Regions from separate parts of the Peribacillus sp. FSL P2-0133 genome, predicted to be linked through region 3. Evidence: riboswitches for the same ligand, from Rfam matches in the RefSeq annotation. Region 3 holds a riboswitch; each other region holds the start of a gene.
The links. A riboswitch is a leader RNA that binds a small molecule or an ion and turns the genes downstream of it on or off. The one in region 3 is predicted to bind S-adenosylmethionine.
Positions count from the first base shown of each region.

Region 1 (4,218 bases), 2.8 Mb from region 3:
ATTGCCGCTGAAGATCATTCGTCATTAGTCAGTGTCAAAGACGGGGATGATTTGGAAATCCTTGAAATTACCGATACAGATAGAAAGGTTGTCATGGAGCTAACTGAATTGGATGAAACACGCCGCCAGCGTGGGACTATTGTTGATGTGACAATCATAAGTGACTACCTAAGAAATAATGGTCTGCGATTATTGGATACACCGGGGTTCAATGGGGAAAAAAGCGTGGAATCAGATTTCCAAGGCTATTTACATGGCAGTGATGGACTGATGTTCGTTCTTGACGCCCGGGCGCCTTTCACCGGCAGCGAACGGGATCTGTTATTGGAAATTCAAATGATGGCTCCGAAACTGCCGATTCATTTCTTGTTAAATAAAATGGATACGATATACAGTGATCAGGTGGCAGTCCGGATGGAAGACGAAACATGGGATAAAGTGAATGCATATTTCCCGAATGCGAAAGTATTCGCTTTCTCCAAACTGTATGATAGCAAGCAGCAATTGAAGGACCTTTCAGCCTTCCTTCAATCGAATTATCAAGAGGATAATTGGAAGGAAAGAAGATCTGAAAAAATCCTAGCATTCATTCGTAAAACTTTATCTTATCTGTTAGAAAAACGGGCAGCCAATGAGCGGAAATGCGAGCATTCCATCTCTTGGAATGAACAGATGGAAGTCAAACTGAATGGGGCGGTCAATCAACTGGCTGATTTGGAAAAAGAAAAAAGTGAAAATATCATAAGGTCGTATCGTCTGCTTAAGGATGAAGTGAAAAATCAGCTTTCTTCTAAAATTCCTGAATTACTGAGGGATTGCTCTAAATCATTAACGGAAAGCAGTGATTTCAGTCAGGTCCATGTACAGTTAAACCAAGAAATGAATGAGCGGATTCAAAACTTCATTTCTGATAAGATCATGCCTCAATATTACCGTTCTCTTCAAGACTGGATTGCCAGTTCTCAAATGGAGTTCTCACAAAGCCAGCAGTTTATGGATGAGATGAGTGCCGGATTCAATGAATTATACAAAGAAGAACGGATTACGCTTGCAGGTGACTTCAGGGTATTGGATGACTGGCGCCGTGATGCCGATCGGATGACAAGCAGTATCCGCATCGAAAACGTTAATATCCTTTTGCGCAGGACTCCATCACAATTGCTGCTTAAAGGAGCAGGGAAGCTGTTTGGGGCGATACCGCAAAATAAAGCCAATATGTACAATCGTTATAAGAAATATCTGGAAAGTGAAGATTACCTGGATGTTGCGGAAATGATCACGGAACGTTTCCTTACCCAATTTGGATTGTTTGAAAAATCTTTGGATCGGGACATCGCACTTTTCTATCGCAGTTCATTTGCCTTACTTCAAAAAACGATTGAACAAACGCAGACCGAGATAAAAGACTTCCAGGCTGCATTGGAGCATATGAAAGAAAATCCGGAAGTTTACCGTGACCCGATCACTTTGTTCGAAGTGAAATTAAGGCAGTTGGAGAGGCTTGAAAAAATCGAGAAAAAGCGTCTAGCCCAGCTTCAAAGAAAATAAAAAATAACGGGGAACATTTCAAATATTCAAAAATCTATTGACTTTACGACTATATCCCTATAAAGTGATAATTACGAAAACGTAACTCAATATATCTCTTATCAAGAGTGGCGGAGGGACTGGCCCTAAGATGCCCAGCAACCGTTCCATTAGGAATTGGTGCTAAATCCTGCAAAACAGAAATGTTTTGACAGATAAGAGAGGGACAAGTCTGCAAAACAGCCGATTAAACCTCTCTATATTAGAGAGGTTTTTATTTTGGGATTTACACCGACTTAACTGATAAGACTAATTAGAAAACATGGAGGGGAAACAAGATGAGAAGGTCTATTAAAGGGATATTTATTTCAGCCATCGCTTCGGCTTTGCTTTTAACGGGTTGCTCTACTGGGCAGAGTTCCACAGAATCGAAGAAAGAAGAAAAAGTATCATTTGAAAATGTACCGGAAAGATTTGCAGATGGGGATGGAGCCAAGATCAAAGTGATCCGTAAAATTGGCGGTGATGATCATACGGCCCAATACCTGGCGGGGGCGAAGGAAGAAGGAGAAGCACTCGGATTCCAAGTGGATACATATACAGCCAATGGTGATACGGCTAAATTTCATGATGCGATAGCGCAGGCATTGGAGGAAGATTACGACGGCTATATCATTTCCCATGGTGATGATGCAGCAACTGTGAATGACGTTCAAAAGTTGGTTGATGCAGGTAAAAGCGTTGTCACGTTCGATTCAATAAGCGATCTATCTAAAATAGATGGTGTGACATTAACTTCACAGGATGATGAAGCGTTGGCAACACTGGCTTTTGATAAACTGATAAAAGAGCAGAAAGGTGAAGCGGCAATTGCATATCTTTGGGTGGATGGTTTCCCACCAATGGTAAGAAGAAATGCAGTCTATCAGGAAAAACTAAAAGAAAATCCTGGGATTAAAGAAGTCGAAAGATTCGGAGTGGCATCTGCCGATACTTCGGTTCAGACACAAAATGCTGTAGCCGCAATGCTGAATAAATACCCTAAAGGTAAATTGGATGCCATTTTCGCAACATGGGATGCCTTTGCCATCGGTGCAGCCCGGGCGATTAAAGAAGCGGGCCGAGATGAAGTGAAGATATATGGAATTGATGTATCTAACGCAGATCTCCAGGAAATCCAATCGGCAGATAGCTCATGGTCCTACACGGCAGCAGTCGATCCCAAGTTGATCGGTGCAGTTAATATGAGGATATTGGCTAAAAAATTGGCGGGCGAAGATACGCCGCAAACCTATGACTTAGAGGCTTCACTTATTTCACAAAAGCAAGTCCAAGCTTCAAAAGAAGCGGTAAACATGGCAAATCTGTCTGGTATTGTCGATGGATGGGGTGAATCTACGGAATTTGAAGAAGATTGGATGAAAGTTTTGAAGGATCATTATAAAAAGTAAAAAGAGACACTCTCTTTCAAGTAGAAGGGAGTGTCTGTTCAATAAGGGGGAATGGACATGGGCACGCAACTAGAAATGAAGAAGATTTCGATTGAATTTCCGGGGGTGAAGGCGCTGAGTGAAGTTGATTTTTCCGTACAATCAGGGACAGCCCACGCATTGGTCGGTGCAAACGGAGCAGGGAAATCGACGTTAATGAAAGTTTTATCGGGAGCCCATGTTCATTATTCAGGTGACATTTTTATTGATGGGATGAGGCGGGATATCCGCTCGCCAAAAGCGGCTCAGGAACAAGGCATTCAAATTGTTTATCAGGAAGTGGATACAGCCCTCATCCCTTACTTAACGGTTGGGGAAAATGTAATGTTGAATGATATGGTCCAAAACATGGGGAAAAAACAGAGGGTCCAATGGAAAGAGCTGCACAAACAAGCCTCTTATATTCTTGAAGATATGAAAATTCGTGTCCCTTCGAAAAAGCTGGTAAGAGACCTTACCTTGGCCGAAAAACAGATGGTCCTGATAGCAAGAGCCGTTTCGACAGAATGCAAATTCCTGATTCTCGATGAGCCAACTGCTCCGTTAAGTCATACGGAGACGACAGAGCTTTTTCGAATTGTAACTGAATTAAAGCAAAAAGGCGTGGGAATCATTTTCATTTCACATCGTCTGCCTGAGATTTTTGAAATCTGTGAGGAAATTACGATCATGAGGAATGGGGAGCGTGTCACTTGTCGAAAGAAGGAGGACATAACCCGTAACGAAGTGGTAGAGAATATGCTCGGTAAAGCCATGGATGACCAGTTTCCAGAAGTCAATGCTTCGATCGGAGACGTCATTCTGGAAGTTAACGGATTGTCAGATGCCGAGAAAGTCAAGGATGTCAGTCTGAATATTAAAGCAGGCGAGATAATCGGCTTGGCAGGGTTAGTCGGGGCGGGAAAAACGGAACTCTGTAAAACCCTTTTCGGTCATGCTTCGATCACAGCGGGGGAAGTAATCCTGAATGGTCGAAAGCTTTCTTTGAAATCACCGCACGAAGCAGTAAAAAGCGGTCTGGCACTTGTACCTGAGGAACGCAGGAAAGAAGGGGTCCTCGTTCAGGAATCAGTCTCGGCGAACTTGACCGCAGCCAGTCTCGGCAAATTCTGCAAGACGTTCAGCTTCGTGGATCGTAAGGCGGAAAAGGAAAAGGCGAAGGAAATGATCGTAAGTCTCGGCATTAAAACTCCTTCAGGAG
Region 1 is NZ_CP150254.1:541,437-545,654, forward strand. It holds gene MKY17_RS02650 (GTPase domain-containing protein) at 1-1,548, shown strand, start outside; SAM riboswitch class I at 1,644-1,749, shown strand; gene MKY17_RS02655 (sugar ABC transporter substrate-binding protein) at 1,866-2,978, shown strand; gene MKY17_RS02660 (sugar ABC transporter ATP-binding protein) at 3,036-4,218, shown strand, end outside.
Region 1: it holds a riboswitch for S-adenosylmethionine, as region 3 does, so the genes downstream of both, MKY17_RS02655 (sugar ABC transporter substrate-binding protein) here and MKY17_RS15975 (bifunctional homocysteine S-methyltransferase/methylenetetrahydrofolate reductase) in region 3, are expected to answer to the same signal.

Region 2 (4,218 bases), 2.1 Mb from region 3:
CTTTTTCATAACCGATATGCGGGTTCAATGCTGTTACCAACATAAGGGAACGTTCTACATTTTCTTTGATTTTATCTTCATTTGCAGTAATGCCAACCGCACAATTATTGTTGAATGAATGAATGCCTTCCGTCAATAATTTTACCGTTTGCAGGAAGTTATAGATGATTACTGGCTTGAATACATTCAATTCAAAATTACCTTGGCTTGCTGCAAAGCCAATTGTAGCATCGTTACCCACGATTTGTGTTGCAATCATGGTAAGCGCTTCACTTTGTGTTGGATTGACTTTACCTGGCATGATGGAGCTGCCTGGCTCGTTTTCTGGAATGGCTATTTCGCCGATTCCGCTTCTTGGACCACTTGCCAGCCATCTGACATCGTTTGCAATTTTCATTAAATCCGCTGCCAATGCTTTTAAAGCACCGTGTGCGTAGACGATTTCATTATGGCTTGTCAATGCATGGAACTTATTATCAGATGTGACAAAAGGATATCCTGTATCAGCAGCAATTTGTTTGGCGGAAAGTCCCGGGAATTCTTTTTTTGTATTGATTCCGGTTCCTACAGCCGTTCCGCCTAGTGCAAGGTTCAATAATTTTTGGCTGCTTTCCTCAATCATCGCTAGATCTTTGTCGAGCATCGCTTTCCAACCGGAAATTTCTTGTCCCAATGTTAATGGTGTAGCATCTTGAAGATGTGTCCGGCCAATTTTCACGACATCCCAAAACTCTTTTTCTTTTGAATCGAATGTATCACGAAGAGCTTTAATGGCAGGAACCAATTTTTCAGCGACTTCCATAAAGGCAGCAATATGCATGGCTGTCGGGAAAGTATCATTGGAGCTCTGTGCCTTGTTAACATCATCATTCGGATGAAGGATTTCAGAATCACCATTTTCTTTTAACCATTCATTTCCTTTGTTAGCGACCACTTCATTCACGTTCATATTACTTTGCGTGCCGCTTCCCGTTTGCCAAACTACAAGCGGGAAATGTTCATCTAGCGTACCTTCAAGGATTTCGCCGCAAATCTTGACAATGGCATTCTTTTTAACTTCCGAAAGATCACCAAGATCATAGTTCACTTTTGCCGCAGCTTGTTTAACGTATGCAAATGCACGAACTAATTCAATCGGCATTTTTTCGTTACCAATTTTGAAATTGTTACGGCTTCTCTCAGTTTGTGCTCCCCAATATTTATCAGCAGGAACTTTCACTTCACCCATCGTATCTCGTTCGATTCTGTATTCCATGTGTTCTCCTCCTATGTTTGCACTATTCATTGAAGACCATTTGCATATGAAATGAATAATGTCGTATTATTCTTTCTCTCCATACATTGTACAAACTTTATTATTTTAAAGCAAAAATATCCGCTGACCCTTTCACTTTTTCTGGACCCTTCATGTTTATATGAAAATTCGGATATTCTTTTTTTTAGACACATAAAGTGTAGAGGCACTAAGCTCCAATTGACCTGGTCATGAACATCCAAGCATTATCCATCACAAAATGTTCTTGACAGTATTTTGTATATATAGTAAATTCAAAAGAAATTGAATAATCTAAACTCTTATCGAGAGAGGTAGAGGGAATGGCCCGATGACACCTCAGCAACCTTCATTTGTTTCAAACCAATGAAAAGGTGCTAATTCCACAAGTTTGTGAACTTGGAAGATAAGAAGAATGACTCGTCCTTACTTAATCAAAGTCTTCTTCTTAAAGAAGACTTTTTTTTATTTTATATAACTCAAAGGAGCAGTGAAAACCATGTACAAAACTGAAACATATCTTGCTCAATTAGGAAATCGCAGCGAAACGGCGACAGGAACAGTCAATCCGCCGGTATACTTTTCAACAGCTTTTCGCCATGAAGGAATTGGCCAATCAACGGGATACGACTACACAAGGACAGGTAATCCTACACGCCAATTATTGGAGCGTTCCATCGCCGATCTCGAAAAAGGCGACCAAGGTTATGCCTGCAGTTCAGGAATGGCCGCCATTTCCACTATCCTTGCCCTTTTTAAATCAGGTGATGCATGGATTGTCAGCGAAGATCTTTATGGCGGTACATATCGTCTGTTAGAACAAGGTTTTAAAAAATGGGGGTTGCAGTGTGACTATGTAAACACTTGTTGTTTGGAGGATATCGAAAAAGCCATCACTCCTCACACGAAAGCCATCTTCATCGAAACTCCCACTAACCCCCTTATGCAGCAAACGGACATTAGCGCTGTTGCCGCATTGGCCAAACAAAATAATTTATTGTTAATCGTTGATAACACTTTTTACACGCCTCTTATTCAACAACCCATCCTGCTTGGAGCGGATATCGTGATTCACAGTGCAACCAAGTATCTCGGTGGTCATAATGATGTGCTCGCAGGACTGATCGTTGCTAGCGGCGCTGAATTATGTGATGCACTTGCCTTCCATCACAATGGAACCGGAGCTGTCTTGAGCCCCTTTGATTCTTGGCTGTTGATGCGTGGAATGAAAACCTTGGCATTGCGGATGGAGCGTCATGAAAAGAATGCCAAGATACTTGTAGATTACTTGTCGGAACATGATTGTGTCACGGACGTATTGTATCCCGGCAGAGGCGGCATGATTTCATTCCGTATCATTGATGAATCGGCAGTCAACCCATTTTTACAATCGCTCTCTTTAATTTCGTTTGCAGAAAGCCTTGGAGGGGTTGAAAGCTTCATCACGTATCCCGCTACACAAACGCATGCCGATATACCGCTTGAAGTCAGAACGGCAAATGGAGTTTGTAATCGCCTGCTCCGCTTCTCCGTTGGCATCGAGGACAGCGATGATTTGATCCAGGACTTACAGCAAGCATTCGCACATGTAAAAAGGGAGGCACTACGATGACAGATCATGATTTTAGCTTTGAGACCAAATTACTTCATAATCAACATAAATTCGATCCTGCAACGGGCGGTGTGAGCGTTCCCATTCAGCACGCATCGACTTTCCATCAATCCGATATCGATCAATTCGGCAAATATGATTACAGTAGAAGCGGGAACCCCACTCGTGAGGCGCTGGAAGATATCATTGCCGAACTTGAGGAAGGCACACACGGATTTGCCTTTTCATCAGGTATGGCTGCCATTTCAACAGCTTTCCTGCTGTTGTCTGCCGGAGACCATATCGTCATTTCCGAAGATGTGTATGGCGGAACGTTCAGGATGGTCACTAGTGTATTGACGCGTTTCAATATTGAGCATACATTCGTTGACATGACGGACCTTGAAAGCGTCAAAGCGGCCGTTCAGCCAAATACCAGGGCCATATACATCGAGACGCCTTCAAATCCGTTACTTAAAGTGACCGATATTCAAGCCGTATGTGATATCGCAAAAAAAGCCGGTGCCTTAAGTTTTGTTGATAACACATTCCTGACTCCAGCATTGCAAAAACCACTGAATCTGGGTGCTGATGTTGTCCTTCATAGCGCGACGAAGTTTTTATCCGGACATAGTGATGTGGTAGCTGGGCTTGCAGTAGTGAAAGATCCGGAATTGGCAGCAAGACTCGGTTCCCTCCAAAACTCCTTTGGGGCGGTTCTTGGTGTCCAGGACGCCTGGCTTGTAATGAGAGGTCTGAAAACCTTGTCAGTTAGAATGGAGCACTCCCAAAAAGGGGCGGAAAAGATTGCAGCCTACTTAAAGGAGCAGCCCTTGGTGAAAAAAGTGTATTATCCCGGCCTTTCCGATCATCCACAGCACGCCATCCAGAAAGGCCAGTCACTTGGAGCGGGGGCGGTCCTATCATTTGAATTGGACAGTGAGGAAGTCTTCCGTTCTTTCGTGAACACTGTCGAGCTCCCTGTTTTTGCCGTAAGCCTTGGAGCGGTCGAATCTATATTATCTTACCCGGCCAAAATGTCCCATGCTGCCATGCCTGATGATGAAAGGGAAAAGCGAGGCATCACGAACAGCTTGCTCCGCCTCTCTGTCGGACTTGAAAATCCGGACGATTTAATAAAGGACTTCGATGCAGCCCTCGTTAATATTGCCAAAGGGGAAGCAATTTCTGCAAAATGATTTCAGGATGGGTGCCTCATATATTATGGGCACCCTTTTTCTTAGCATCATTATTAACTCTTTTTCACCTTAGTCATAAAAAAAGACCATCGATCTCCCGATGGCCTGACTCTCATTTCTTCATATTATATTTATCCAGGAAGCGATCCACCCGT
Region 2 is NZ_CP150254.1:1,223,996-1,228,213, reverse strand. It holds gene fumC (class II fumarate hydratase) at 1-1,255, opposite strand, end outside; SAM riboswitch class I at 1,573-1,686, shown strand; gene MKY17_RS05860 (methionine biosynthesis PLP-dependent protein) at 1,773-2,885, shown strand; gene metC (cystathionine beta-lyase) at 2,882-4,063, shown strand; gene MKY17_RS05850 (type B 50S ribosomal protein L31) at 4,176-4,218, opposite strand, start outside.
Region 2: it holds a riboswitch for S-adenosylmethionine, as region 3 does, so the genes downstream of both, MKY17_RS05860 (methionine biosynthesis PLP-dependent protein) here and MKY17_RS15975 (bifunctional homocysteine S-methyltransferase/methylenetetrahydrofolate reductase) in region 3, are expected to answer to the same signal.

Region 3 (4,218 bases):
TTCGTTCCGACTTGAAATGCTTATGGTATCGGAGTCTATCGTTAAAATAGCCCTAAAGCCGTCATATTTGACTTCATAACGCCAATCCTTGGAGTTGGGGGCTTCGGGGTAATAGGTTGGCAGCATCGGTTTCATTTTTGTATTTACCTCCGCAAATAATTGATTAACATTATTTTGCCAAAAAAACGAAGTGTTAGAGTTGGCAATTGTTTTTTCGGTTTTTTTTGAACAAAGGGGAATAATAAAATTGTTCTTCTCTTTAAAAATAAGTTATGAGGTGACGAATATGCATACGATGTGGAAGGGGAGCATATCATTCGGTTTGGTGAACATTCCGATCAAACTTCATGCCGCAACGGAGGATAAGGATATTTCTTTGAGGACGTTGCATAAGGAATGTCATTCGCCGATTAAATACGAAAAGGTTTGTCCGGTATGCCAGAAAGAAGTGGGGAAGGATGATATAGTCCGCGCTTTTGAGTATACAAAGGGAAAGTTTGTTGTGTTGGAAGACAATGAACTAGAACAACTGAAAAAACAAAACGAAGAAAAAGCCGTGGAAATCGTGGATTTCGTTAAAATTGAAGAAATAGATCCCATTTATTTTAACCGGAGTTATTATATGTCCCCTAATGACGGAGGGATAAAAGCTTATTCCCTTTTGAGGCAGGCCCTCAAGGAATCGAATAAGGTAGGGTTAGCGAAAATCATCATTCGCTCTAAAGAACAAATGGCGGTAATCCGAGTCGTTGATAATACCTTGGTGATGGAAACGATTCATTATCCGGATGAAGTCCGCTCTACAGCGGATGTTCCGAATATCCCTGCCAATGATACCATTGTAAAAAAAGAAATCGATACTGCCGTATTATTGATAGATCAATTAACGACTACTTTCGACCCTACAAAATACACCGATGACTATCGAACCGCGTTACTTGAATTGATTGAATCAAAGAAAGCTGGACAGACGACGATTACAGCCAAAACAAAAGAACCAGTTTCCAACAATGTAACCGATTTAATGGAGGCGTTACAGGCATCCATTGACCGAACGAAACATGATGAACCGCAAATGAAAAAGACGACCCGAAAGAAAGTGGCACCGAAAAAAAAGAAACAAGCTTAAACAGGAAGCTGAGCGGAAGACACATGATGTCGCTCGGCTTTCTGCTTGTTTTAGCAAGGGGATTTGCCTTCTAGTAAGGTAATGAAAGTGAATTAACAGGGGGAGATTTACATAGGTAAAGATAGTGAAATATGTAAGTGGATCACGATGTAAGAAGCAGAATGGAATTAAAAGAAAATGATAGGTGGAAATGAAGGCAAAAAAAATTCGCTCCCTAAAGAGCGACAATGAGGAATTCAATCGTGAAAATCAACATATAGGCGAACGGTTGTAGTTTTCGACTATATATTGTGTTCATATTCTACCATATTTAATTCTGAAATAGCAACAAAATTACTGAAACTAACCTATGAATTTTTCTGGAAATCAATGATATTTCGCCCACTTAACGGCTCATATGGCTTTTGCATTGTCATATTCTTATAAAAAACTACAGAATAAAATGGATTTTTAGTATAATTTATACATACAGGATGATTTACATTAAATATGAATGGAAGATGCAAAATGCAAAATGGAAAAATCAGAGCACTTCATGCCGGGAAGCCGAAGCATGAAATTTTTTCGAATATCGATATCTTTTCAGCAATGGATAAACAAGCAAAGGATAATGTGACAGTGACTAAATCAGGTATAATTGGTGATGGGGTAGGTAATGTAAAGTTCCATGGAGGTCCTGATCGCGCTTTGTGTTTTTACCCCTTTGAGCATTATTCATTATGGAATGAAAAATTCTCTAAAAAGCTGGAAATCCCTGCATTCGGTGAAAATTTAACCATAGCGGGGATGAGGGAAGAATCAACGTATATCGGCGATATTTATCAAATAGGAGAAGTGATTGTTCAAATTAACCAAGGGAGGATACCTTGTTCGACCATTTCCCACTTCAATCAAGAACCTAAGTTTTTGGAACTCGTGCTGAAAACGAGTTTCACTGGTTATTTTGCAAGAGTACTTCAAGAAGGAACGATAACTAAACAAAACGAGATTGTGCTGATAGATCGTTTGCAAGAAAAAATTTCAGTTCATTATGCAGCAGAGGTAATTCTTCATAAACGAGATGGGCTGGAAGGCGCAAAGGCTTTACTTACACTAGACTCGTTAGCGGAAGACTGGAAACAAAGGATCTTGAAGAGGGTTCAAGTTGTAAAAGATTGAATGATTTTTGCAAAAGTGAAAAAAATGTCGATCAGGTATTGAAATTGACAGATTATTAATGTAAATTAAATATAATCAAATTTTGAAATCTTGTGAAAATTATATAATGGATCTTATCGAGAGAGGTGGAGGGACTGGCCCGAAGAAACCTCAGCAACCAGCTTAGGCAAAGGTGCTAAATCCAGCAAGCAGAGCTTGATAGATGAGGAGAATGTTTCAAAAAACCTTCTTCTTTGAGAAGGTTTTTTTCCTTTTCTCTCATACTCATAGAATACGACAAAAACAGGATTGTTTTTGAGAGAGGGTGTAATGATGAATTTTCGTAAAGACGTGAAAGAAAGAATACTGGTTGGGGAAGGGGCAATGGGGACCTTATTGTATTCAAATGGCATCGATCAATGTTATGAGGAATTAAACTGCACGAACCCAGATCAAATAGAGTCCATCCACCGTGCCTATCTGGAAGCTGGTGCAGATATCCTTCAATCGAATACATATGGAGCCAATTTCAACAAATTGAAACGGTATGGACTTGAAGATGAAGTAAGCAGAATCAATCGCCAGGGAGTCATTCTTGCTAAAAAAGCGGCAAAAGGAAAGGCATACGTCTTCGGTACCATAGGGGCACAGCGGAGCATCAGGAAATCGGATTTAAGTATTGAAGAGATAAAACGGGGTTTTCGTGAACAGCTATACAGTCTTTTGATGGAAAACCCTGATGGGATTCTCTTGGAAACATTTTATGACCTGGAAGAACTGGAAACCGTCCTGCAAATCGTTAAAAATGAAACTGGACTGCCGATCATCGCAAATGTTTCGATGCATGAACTGGGAAATCTTCAAAATGGAATCCATTTAAATGAAGCCTTTCAAAAACTCGAGCAATTGGGTGCCGATGTTGTTGGCGTGAATTGCCGTCTCGGTCCACATCATATGATTCGGGCCTTGGAAGAAGTGAGTTTGCCAAAGCAAGCATCAATTGCCATATACCCAAATGCCAGCCTCCCGGATTATGTGGATGGAAGGCTCGTCTATAAAGCTGTGCCGGAATATTTCGGTTCAAGTGCCCTAGAACTTCGTGAGCAGGGTGCCGCGATCATAGGAGGGTGCTGTGGAACGACTCCGCTGCATATTCAAGCTGTAAAGAATGCGATTGGAAGTTTGGCTCCTGTGAAAGAGAAATTTACGAAATCCCGTGAAATAGAAATAATTGAAGTGAATGATAGAGAATTGGAACGTCCCCTGTTCGAAAAGGCCAAAACAGAAAGGACGATTCTAGTTGAACTTGATCCACCGAAAAAGTTAGGTATAGAGAGCTTCATGACTGGTGCCGAGGTTTTGAAAAAAGCAGGGGTCGATTCCATTACATTAGCGGATAATTCGCTTGCCTCACCAAGGATATCGAATGATGCACTGGCTAATTTACTGAAGAACCAATTGAATATAGAGCCGATGGTGCATATAACATGCCGTGATCGAAATTTGATTGGCCTGCAGTCACATTTAATGGGTCTGCAGACGGTGGGGCTGAACGAAATATTGATCATCACCGGAGACCCTTCAAAAATTGGGGATTTCCCGGGGGCCACTTCGGTTTATGATTTATCTTCCTTTGACCTAATAAGTATGGTCAAACAATTTAATGAAGGTCTTTCCTATTCCGGTCAAAGTTTGGGCCAAAGGGCAAATTTCAAAATTGCGGCAGCGTTTAATCCCAATGTGAAATATCTGGATAAAGCCGTACTGAGAATGGAAAAGAAGATTGCCTGCGGTGCCCAATCCTTCTTGACACAGCCAATCTATTCCGTGGAGCAAATCGAAGAAGTATATGAAGCCACAAAACATTTAGAAACCCCGATTTTCATCGGTATCATGCCCTTGACAAGCACCCGGAACGCCGAATTCATCCATAATGAGATCCCAGGCATCAA
Region 3 is NZ_CP150254.1:3,347,550-3,351,767, reverse strand. It holds gene MKY17_RS15990 (DNA ligase D) at 1-135, opposite strand, end outside; gene MKY17_RS15985 (Ku protein) at 287-1,129, shown strand; gene MKY17_RS15980 (MOSC domain-containing protein) at 1,637-2,287, shown strand; SAM riboswitch class I at 2,398-2,496, shown strand; gene MKY17_RS15975 (bifunctional homocysteine S-methyltransferase/methylenetetrahydrofolate reductase) at 2,600-4,218, shown strand, end outside.

Region 4 (4,218 bases), 1.8 Mb from region 3:
AAAGCCCAAATAATCCATTGATCATCGAGGATGAAGTAACCATTGGCCATCAGGTCATTTTACATAGCTGTAAAATCCGCAAAGGAGCTTTGATTGGCATGGGATCGATCGTACTAGATGAAGCCGAAATCGGCGAAGGGGCCTTCATCGGTGCCGGCAGTCTCGTTCCCCAAGGTAAAGTCATACCACCGAACATGTTGGCATTCGGACGTCCAGCTAAAGTCATTCGCGAAATCAACGAAGAAGATCGCCAGGATATGGAACGCATCGTACGTGAATACGCCGAAAAAGGCCAATACTATAAAACGGCCGAACGAATAAAATGAATTGACTGAAAGTTACGAGTATTGTACTGAAACTCACGAGTAAACGTTCCAAACTCACGAGTAAACCGCTCTAATTCACGAGTAATTGCTACAAACTCACGAGTAAACCGCTCTAACTCACGAGTAAATGGCTCTAATTCACGAGTAAGGCTAAAAACTCACGAATAAACTACTCTAACTCACGAGTAAACGGCTCTAATTCACGAGTAAAGCTACAAACTCACGAGTAAATGGCTCTAATTCACGAGTAAACCGCTCTAACTCACGAGTAATTGCTACAAACTCACGAGTAAACTACTCTAACTCACGAGTAAATGGCTCTAATTCACGAGTAAACCGCTCTAACTCAAGAGTAAACCGCTCTAACTCACTCGTAGTTGACCCAAACAAACTTGTAAATGCCCCTTACTCACGGCGTATTGCACGTAAGTTGAATTTCTTTGGGATTTCTTGAATTATTCCCGGTGAAGGCAAAATCAATCCATAAAAAAGGTGCCCCGCTAATTGCGGGACACCTTTTTTATATGGATTACGCTTGAGCTTTTAATGTTTCTGCTTTGTCCGTGCGTTCCCATGGAAGATCTACATCTGTACGGCCAAAGTGTCCGTAGGCAGCTGTTTGTTTGTAGATCGGGCGACGAAGGTCAAGCATTTTGATGATACCTGCTGGACGAAGGTCGAAGTTAGCGCGAACTAGGTCAACAAGGACTTCTTCGCTAACTGTACCAGTTCCGAACGTATCAATTGAGATAGATACTGGCTCTGCCACACCAATTGCGTATGCCAATTGAACTTCAGCTTTGTCGGCAAGGCCGGCTGCCACGATGTTTTTCGCAACGTAACGAGCAGCGTATGCAGCAGAACGGTCAACTTTAGTAGCATCCTTACCAGAGAATGCACCGCCGCCGTGACGAGCGTATCCGCCGTAAGTATCAACGATGATTTTACGTCCAGTAAGACCAGCATCTCCTTGAGGTCCGCCAATTACGAAACGGCCAGTCGGGTTGATGAAGTACTTAGTATCGGCATCGATCAATTCAGCTGGAACGACTGCTTTGATTACATGTTCTTTTAGATCGGCTTGAATTTGTTCAAGCGTAATTTCTGCATCATGTTGTGTAGAGATAACGATCGTATCTACACGTACAGGAACGTTATTTTCATCATATTCCACAGTTACCTGTGTTTTACCATCAGGGCGTAAGTAAGCAAGAGTTTCATCTTTACGAACTTGTGCTAAGCGGAATGAAAGTTTATGTGCCAATGAAATCGGAAGCGGCATAAGCTCTTCTGTTTCATTACAAGCAAATCCGAACATAAGACCTTGGTCCCCTGCACCGATTGCATCGATTTCTTCCTCTGACATGTTTCCTTCACGAGCTTCCAATGCTTTATCGACACCAGCTGCGATATCGGCAGACTGCTCATCAATGGAACTTAACACGGCACAAGTTTCAGCATCGAAACCGTATTTCGCACGTGTATAGCCAATTCCTTTAATCGTATCACGAACGATACGCGGAATATCCACGTAAGCGGACGTTGTAATTTCACCAGCAACAAGTACAAGACCTGTAGTTACGCTAGTTTCACACGCAACACGTGCATTTGCATCCTTAGCTAGGATAGCATCTAAAATGGAATCTGAAATCTGGTCACAAATTTTGTCCGGATGGCCCTCTGTAACAGATTCAGAAGTAAATAGACGTTTCTTTGACATCATATTTCCTCCTTGGAAGTTAGTATGTTGCAGGCAAAAGCCTGATTTTTACGGAACTCGTTTCCCTCATTAGTTTCAACTATAGACACAGAATTACTTATAAAAAACACAAAAACCTTCCCTGGCAAATGAGGAAAGGTTTAACATTCTGTCTTCTATCCTTTCACTCTTATCGTTCAAGGGTTTTTACCTTGCTCAGGTTAGCACCATCACCACTATTCCTTGAAGACCTTCGCTTTATTTTCGGCGATCGATCTTGGAGTCAAGTTCAATATGGCAGGTTGCTGGGTTTCAAAGGGCCTGTCCCTCCACCAACTCGGGATAAGAGAATCCGTACAATTTAAGATATTATCGTATCTGGCTGGAACTTGTCAATGCTTTTCTAAAAAGAACATTTCCACCCAGAATGGCGTTCATTTGAAAAAACATGTTGATACAACGTCCTAGAAGGGTTTACAATGCAAAATACGAATAGAAATGTTGTAAATTGCCATTAATAATAATGTAAAGAGCATCCGAAAAGAAACGACATCCTGACTTTCCCTTTAGACATATATTGCTTACTTACTTCCTATTAAAATAAAATTTTCTTCATGAAAGTTTATGCGATTATCCTGAATCGGTTCCTGCCGGATTAAAATGATTAACGCAACCAACTGAAAATAATCACAAATTAAAAGAAATAGTATAGACTAATTAGATGAATGTGTTATACTAATTGTAATCTAAAAACTTAAACAAAGGAAGGTATCTCATATATGAATTCTGTAGACGTTTCTAATGAGTTACACCAATTATTAACAGGAAACAATGTGCAAACTCAACTTTCAGTTCCTCAATTGGTCGAAAAAGTATTAAGCAGAAATGAAGGCGTTCTAACTTCAACCGGTGCGGTAAAAGCTGAAACTGGCAAATATACAGGTCGTTCACCTAAAGATAAATATATCGTTGAAGAAGCATCAGTTAAAGATAAAATCGATTGGGGTTCAGTGAACCAGCCAATTTCCGAAGATGTGTTCAATAAACTATATAATAAAGTAGTTGACTACCTAAAAGCAAAAGAAGAGATTTTTGTTTTTAAAGGTTTCGCTGGTGCAGACGAATCATCACGTCTTCCTATCCGTGTTATTAATGAATATGCTTGGCATAACCTTTTCGCCCATACGTTGTTCATCCGTCCAAACGAAGAGGAACTGAGAGGTCACGAAGCTGAATTCACAATCCTTTCTGCACCTAACTTCAAAGCAGACCCGGAAGTTGATGGAACTGCATCCGAAACTTTCATCATCGTTTCATTTGAACGCCGTACCATCCTGATCGGCGGAACGGAATATGCAGGAGAAATGAAAAAATCGATCTTCTCGATCATGAACTACTTACTTCCAGAGGCTGGAATCCTTCCAATGCATTGCTCTGCTAACGTAGGACGTGAAGGGGACGTCGCTTTATTCTTCGGACTGTCCGGTACAGGCAAAACGACTTTGTCTGCAGACACTAGCCGTAAACTGATTGGCGATGACGAGCACGGCTGGTCTTCTAACGGCGTATTCAATATCGAAGGCGGCTGCTATGCTAAAACGATCAACCTTTCACGTGAAAAAGAACCACAAATTTTCGATGCGATCCGTTTCGGTGCCGTACTGGAAAATGTTGTTGTTGATCCGGATACACGTGAAGCGAACTATGATGACAGTTCATTGACTGAAAACACTCGTGCTGCTTACCAAATGCAAGCGATCGATAACATCGTGAACCCAAGTATTGCAGGACACCCAAATACAATCATTTTCTTGACAGCTGATGCTTCAGGCGTTCTGCCTCCAATCAGCAAGCTTTCCAAAGAACAGGCAATGTTCCACTTCCTAAGCGGATACACTAGTAAATTGGCTGGTACTGAAAGAGGCGTAACTTCACCGGAAGCTACATTCTCCACTTGCTTCGGTTCACCATTCTTACCGCTTCCAGCTACACGCTATGCTGAGATGCTTGGTGATAAAATTGACGAGCACAATGCAAAGGTATACCTTGTCAACACTGGATGGACTGGCGGTGCATACGGAACTGGAAGCCGTATGAAACTTGCTTACACTCGTGCAATGGTACAAGCTGCACTTGAAGGTGAATTAGCGAACATCGAAACGATCAAAGATGATATCTTCGGTTTGGATATCC
Region 4 is NZ_CP150254.1:5,178,826-5,183,043, forward strand. It holds gene MKY17_RS24925 (gamma carbonic anhydrase family protein) at 1-326, shown strand, start outside; gene metK (methionine adenosyltransferase) at 856-2,049, opposite strand; SAM riboswitch class I at 2,213-2,374, opposite strand; gene pckA (phosphoenolpyruvate carboxykinase (ATP)) at 2,805-4,218, shown strand, end outside.
Region 4: it holds a riboswitch for S-adenosylmethionine, as region 3 does, so the genes downstream of both, metK (methionine adenosyltransferase) here and MKY17_RS15975 (bifunctional homocysteine S-methyltransferase/methylenetetrahydrofolate reductase) in region 3, are expected to answer to the same signal.